One region of the Actinomadura chokoriensis genome, then DNA from elsewhere that is predicted to be linked to it. Evidence: riboswitches for the same ligand, from Rfam matches in the RefSeq annotation. Region 1 holds a riboswitch; the other holds the start of a gene.
What was found. Region 1 has a riboswitch for glycine ahead of gcvP (aminomethyl-transferring glycine dehydrogenase). Riboswitches for the same ligand answer to the same signal wherever they lie in the genome.
Positions count from the first base shown of each region.

Region 2: linked by a shared signal. The riboswitch ahead of gcvT (glycine cleavage system aminomethyltransferase GcvT) and the one ahead of gcvP (aminomethyl-transferring glycine dehydrogenase) in region 1 are both predicted to bind glycine.

Region 1 is NZ_BAAAMW010000007.1:31,082-34,282, forward strand. It holds gene ABFX46_RS17035 (lysylphosphatidylglycerol synthase transmembrane domain-containing protein) at 1-1,286, opposite strand, end outside; glycine riboswitch at 1,558-1,652, shown strand; glycine riboswitch at 1,653-1,764, shown strand; gene gcvP (aminomethyl-transferring glycine dehydrogenase) at 1,824-3,201, shown strand, end outside.
Region 2 is NZ_BAAAMW010000001.1:436,193-439,393, forward strand. It holds gene ABFX46_RS02070 (M50 family metallopeptidase) at 1-1,046, opposite strand, end outside; gene ABFX46_RS02075 (hypothetical protein) at 1,296-1,634, shown strand; glycine riboswitch at 1,685-1,780, shown strand; glycine riboswitch at 1,785-1,873, shown strand; gene gcvT (glycine cleavage system aminomethyltransferase GcvT) at 1,947-3,083, shown strand; gene gcvH (glycine cleavage system protein GcvH) at 3,097-3,201, shown strand, end outside.

The DNA of each region.
Region 1 (3,201 bases):
GCCGTCTCGCCGGCGCGCAGGTCGGTGACGTAGGCGAGGCCGTCCTCGCCGATGAGCAGCGCGCCGCCCTCCAGCCGCCGGTGCGCGAGCCGTCCCGCCTGCAGCGACCGGAACTGCCGCCAGACGTCGGTCAGCAGATCGTCGGTGATCTCCTCGTCCGGGACGTCGCCGAGCCGCCGCCCCGGCACGCGCTCGTAGGCCAGCAGCGCCGCCTCCGTGCCGACCTCGCAGGTGCCGATGAGCCGCGGGGTGCGGACGCCCGCCGCGTCCACCGCGTACGCCATCAGCGACTCCTGCTCCAGCGACCGGCGCAGCGACCGCAGCGTGCGCCCGGTCGTGGTGGCGCGCAGCCGCAGCAGCCGCCAGATCCGGTACAGCAGCCCGGCGGTCTGCTGGTCGCGGTCCAGGACGCGGACCTCCAGGTCCCACTCGCCGTGGGCGCTCCGGCCGAGCGGCGGGCGGGGGCCGTACCCGGCGGCGGCGCCCGAGGCCAGGACGACGCCGTAGCGGCGTCCGTCCTCGGTGTCGTCGGACGGCTCGTCCAGCCGCGCGCCCCGCTTCGGCCGCAGCCCGAGCCGCTCCAGCGACGCGACGACCGCCGCCCCGGTCGGGCGCGGGTTCGGGGTGCCGACGGCGTACAGGGTGCCGTGGCCGATGGCGCGGCCGAGGAGGTAGGTGGCCGCGAGCGCGGCGACGGAGGCGTAGGACGCGGTCAGCCCGGTCAGCGCCGCCAGCCCGATCATGGTCCAGGTCGCGGCCTGCCAGCGGGCGCGGCCCGCCATCCCGACCGCGCTGACGAACGCGATGACCGGCGCGATGTCGGTGTGCACGGGCGCGGTCTCGGTGCCGCCCCAGATCAGCGAGTCGAGGACGCCGCCGGGCGCCGCCCGCACCACCAGGTCGTCCAGCCCGACGGTGATGCCGAACGCGATCACGGCGGCCAGCAGCGCGATCGCGACCCGCGTCCCGTCCTTGTGGAACAGCCGCTCGACCGCGAACGCGATCGGCACCGCCAGCACCCCGAAGCTGGACACCAGCGTCGCCAGCGTCAGCAGCAGCCGCGGCGCGTGCGCGGTGCCCTGCGCGATGTCGGTCTGCAACCCGTGCGTGGTCTGCTGCGCGATCGACACCAGCAGCATCACCGCGGCCAGCCCCACCACCGAGCCGGCGAACCTGATCGCGTCGGCGGGCCGCCGGATCCGGTCCGGCTGGGCGGGCTCGTCGACGGGCACGCCGGCGGTCGCGCCGTGCCGCGGGCGCACCATGCCGTCGCGGGTCTGTGTCACGCCGTACCGCCGCCCCGACCGTCCGTCATCGTGATCAGCGTCCCAGAAGCGGCGGCGCGGCGTCGAGTGCCGGGCCGGCGTCCGGCCGGTCGCGCGTGCACCCCGCAGCCCCATCTCCGCCCCCGTGGCCCGAGGTCCGTCTTGTCCCAGGTGAGTGTGCACATCGTACCGGCCGGTACGACCCGGGGGAGGGCGGCGGCGGCACCCGTGTCCGGGGCGGGACGACGGCCCGGAGCCGGTTTTGGGTAGGGTTTCGCCTAGGACATGCCGTCGACCCTGTGCGGGAGAGACCCCACGCGGCCAGCGTGGGGCGCCGAAGGGGCAACCTCCCCGGAACCTCTCAGGCAAAAGGACCGCTCGGGCGAGGCACCTCTGGAAAGCAGGCGTCGATCCCCGCAGCCGGGGAAGGGCGGCTCACCGAAGGGGAAACCCCGCCGCGCGGGTGAAGCTCTCAGGTGCCGATGACAGAGGGGGAGACCTGCCGCCGGCCCGTGCCGGCGGCGGACCTGAGCGACCGCAGCAGCCAGGAGGCCCTCCATGACCGCCCAGTTCTTCGCGCCCGTGGCCGCGCCGCAGCATCCGCGTTCGGCGTTCGCCGACCGGCACATCGGCCCCGGCCCGGACGAGCAGGCCCGGATGCTGGCCGCCATCGGCTACTCCGGCGCCGAGGCGCTGATCGACGCCGCGGTCCCCGCCGCGATCCGCACCGCCCGCCCGCTCGGCCTGCCGCCCGCGCTGAGCGAGACCGCGGCGCTGGACCGGCTCCGCGAGCTCGCGTCCCGCAACACCGTGCTGACGTCCATGATCGGGCTCGGCTACCACGGGACGACCACGCCCGGCGTGATCATGCGGAACGTCCTGGAGAACCCCGGCTGGTACACCGCCTACACGCCCTACCAGCCGGAGATCTCGCAGGGCCGGCTCGAGGCGCTGCTGAACTTCCAGACGGTGGTCGCCGACCTGACCGGGCTGCCCGTCGCGAACGCCTCCATGCTGGACGAGGGCACCGCCGCCGCCGAGGGGATGGCGCTCGCGCACCGCGTGTCCAAGCGCAGGGAGCCGGGGGCGTTCCTCGTCGACGCCGACGCGCTGCCGCAGACGATCGAGGTCGTCCGGACCCGCGCGGTCCCGCTCGGCATCGAGGTGGTCACCGCCGACCTGTCCGGCGGGCTGCCGGACGGCGACTTCTTCGGCGTGCTGCTCCAGTACCCGGGCGCGTCCGGGGCCGTCCGCGACCTCGCGCCGGTCATCGCGCAGGCGCACGAGCGCGGCGCCAAGGCCGTCGTGGCCGCGGACCTGCTCGCGCTGACGCTGCTGCGCCCGCCGGGGGAGTCCGGCGCCGACATCGCCGTGGGGTCCGCGCAGCGGTTCGGCGTCCCCTACGGGTTCGGCGGCCCGCACGCCGGCTACATGGCGGTCGGCGAGGGCATCCAGCGGCAGCTGCCCGGACGGCTCGTCGGCGTGTCGGTCGACGCGGACGGCGCGACCGCCTACCGGCTGGCGCTGCAGACCCGCGAGCAGCACATCCGCCGCGAGAAGGCCACCAGCAACATCTGCACCGCCCAGGTGCTCCTCGCCGTGATGGCGAGCATGTACGCGGTGTACCACGGCCCCGAGGGGCTGGCCGCGATCGCGCAGCGCGCCCACCGCCGCGCCGCCGAGATCGCCGCGGGGCTGCGCGCCGCCGGCGTGGAGGTCGTGCACGGCGCGTTCTTCGACACCGTCCTCGCCCGCGTGCCCGGCCGGGCCGCCGAGGTCGTCGCCGCCGCCCGCGAGCGCGGGATCAACCTGCGCCCGGACGGCCCCGACCGGGTCGGGATCGCCTGCGACGAGACCACGCTGCCCGAGCACGTCACCGCCGTCCTGGCGGCGTTCGGCGCCGCCCCCGCGGAGACCGCCGCCGAGGCGATCCCGG
Region 2 (3,201 bases), on a different contig from region 1:
AGCATGACGAAGAACGACACCTTCTCGGCGGCGGTGTAGTCCTGGGAGGCGGCGACCTCGCCGCCGATCCGGCTGACGCCGACGACGCCGACCGGGCCGTTCGGGTCGCGCTTCTCATCGCTGAACGCGGCGTTCCAGACGCCGACCATCTTCTGCGGCATCCGCACCAGCGCGCCCGTGGTGCGCGCGGTCAGGTCGACCATCGTGCTCGCGACCGCGCCCGGGCCCTGCCGCTCCATCGCCTGGATCGGGGTGATGCCGAGGAACCCGACGTTGACCACCTTGTCGTGGTCCTTGAGGTCGTACATCTGGTTGCGGGTGATCGGGACGTTCAGCTTCACGTCCTGCCCACCGCGCTCGACGGTCATCGGGACCGTCCTGCCGCCGTTGTCGCGGATCAGGACCTGCAGCTTCTCGTAGTCGCCGTCGATCTTCCTGCCGTCGAACGCCACGATCCGGTCGCCGGCCTTGAGCCCGGCCTGCGCGGCCGGCGTCGGCTTCGCGTCCTTCGGGCACTCCGTCGTCTGGGACTGGCTGGCGGGCACCATGCATTCGAGGACCTCGCCGATGACCGGCTGCGACCGCATCGTGCCGATCCCCATCAGCAGGATCGCGAAGAACATCACCGAGAGCACCAGGTTCATCGCCGGGCCGCCGAACATGATGAGCAGCTTCTGCCACCACTTCTTGGCGTAGAAGACGCGGTCCTCGTCGCCGGGGCGGATCTCCTCCAGTGCGGCGCCGCGCGCCGACTCGATGAGGCCCTGCCACGGACCGGTGCTGATCTGCCGGACCTGCCCGGGGGCGTCGCCCTTGCGCGGCGGCAGCATCCCGATCATGCGGATGTAGCCGCCGAGCGGGATCCACTTGACGCCGTACTCGGTCTCGCCCTTGCGCTTGGACCACATGGTCGGGCCGAAGCCGACCATGAACTGGGTCGTCCGCACCTTGAAGAGCTTGGCGAAGGAGAAGTGGCCGAGCTCGTGCAGCGCGATGGACACCAGCAGGCCGAAGAACAGGATCAGCATCCCTGCCAGGTAGACCATCCGGCAATGCCCCTCAGCTCGGTGCACCCGCGCTCACCGCGGGTGATCTCGATGACCAAAACAGAGTACGCGAACGGCCCCGGTTCGGTTGAAGTCAACGCGTGGACGCGGCATCCCGGGCGCCTGCGAGCCCCCTTTGAGGCAGGGTGCTAAATCGTGCGCGCGTCATTGGCACGTGCCTGAATAGCCGGGCACCGCCCCACCCGCGCATCATGGGCCGATCTCACCCCCTGAGCACGGAGGTCCCCTGTGAAGCGCGGTCACGTAGGCGTGCTGGTGCTCGTGCTGGCGCTGAGCGGATGCGGCGGCTCCGACGGCGGGGACGCGGGCGCGTCGCCGCCGCCCTCACCGGCCGCCTCAGCACCGGCCTCGGCGCCGCCCGGCACGGCGCCCGGCAATACCGCCGCGACGCCGGTGCCCGAGGTGTCGCGGGCGACCGAGAGGTTCAACAACTGCATGCACGAGCAGGGGGTCGAGCTGCCGAGCCCGAACCCGTCGACCACGCCCGACAAGCAGGACCTCGAAAAGATCAAGGCGGCCCTGCGGGCGTGCGTGAAGTCGATGTCGGCGTCGCCGCCGGCGGGCTGACGGAGGGTGGTCGCAGGGCGGGGGCCGCTGCTAGATTGGCGGCCAGCCGACGACCCCGTGCGGGAGAGTCCCACGCAGCCGGTGTGGGACGCCGAAGGAGCAAATCCTCCCCGGAACCTCTCAGGCCCACGGACCGCACGGGTCAGGCGACCTCTGGAAAGCGGGGACCCGGTCCCCCGCCGAAGGTGAAAACCCGCCGCCCGGCGGCGGGTGAAGCTCTCAGGCGCAGATGACAGAGGGGGAGGCACCGCGACGCCCGGTGCGCGAGTGGGACGATGGACCACGCGCGCCCGCGACGAAGGAGCCGAACCGATGTCCGCCGACCCGTCCGCCGACCCGAAGACCACGCCGCTGCACGACGTCCACCGGGACCTCGGCGCGACCATGGTCGACTTCGCCGGGTACCTGATGCCGCTGCGCTACAAGAGCGAGACCGCCGAGCACGAGGCCGTCCGCACCGGCGCGGGGCTGTTCGACCTGTCGCACATGGGAGAGATCTTCCTGTCCGGGCCGGGCGCCGGTGCCGCGCTCGACTACGCGCTGGTCGGGAACCTGTCCTCGATGCCGGTCGGCAAGGCCCGCTACACGATGATCTGCGCGCCCGACGGTGGCGTCCTCGACGACCTGATCGTCTACCGGCTCGCCGACCGGGGGGTGGCGGGGCGTAGCCATGGGGGCGAAACACAGACCTTCATGGTCGTCGCGAACGCGGCGAACACCGCCGTCGTCCGGGACGCGCTGGTCGAGCGGGCCGCCGGCTACGAGGCCGCCGTCGACGACCGCACCGACGCCTACGGGCTGATCGCCCTGCAGGGCCCCCGCGCCCAGGAGATCCTCGAAGGCTTCACCGACGCGCCGGTCGCCGACCTCAAGTACTACGCCGTCCTCGCCGAACGCGTCGCGGGCGTCGACACCCTGATCGCCCGCACCGGCTACACGGGCGAGGACGGCTTCGAGCTCTTCGCGGACGCCTCCGACACCGCCGCGCTGTGGCGCGCGTTCGCCGCCGTGGACGGGGTCGTCCCGGCGGGGCTCGCAGCGCGCGACTCGCTGCGCCTCGAAGCGGGCATGCCGCTGTACGGCAACGAGCTGACCGCCGAGACGACGCCGTTCGAGGCGGGCCTCGGCCGGGTCGTGAAGCTGGACAAGGCCGTCGATTTCGTGGGCAAGACCACCCTGGCGGCGCAGGCGCAGACCCCGCCGGGCCGTAGGCTCGTGGGGCTGGTCGCGCGCGGGCGTCGCGCGCCGCGGAAGGGGTACCAGGTCGTCACGTCCGGCGGCACGCCGTGCGGGATCGTGACGAGCGGCGCCCCTTCCCCCACACTGGGCAGGCCGATCGCCCTGGCCTACCTCGACAGCGGCGTCGAGGACACGTCCCTGGCCGTGGACGTCCGCGGCCGCCCCGAGCCGGTGGACGTGGTCGACCTGCCCTTCTACAAGCGTTCCTGAAAGAGAGAGAATCGTGAGCGTTCCGGAGCAGCTCCGCTACAGCGAAGAGCACGAGTGGGTGTCCGGCCTCGGCGGCGAGGACGGCATCGTCACCGTCGGCATCACCGCGCACGCCGCC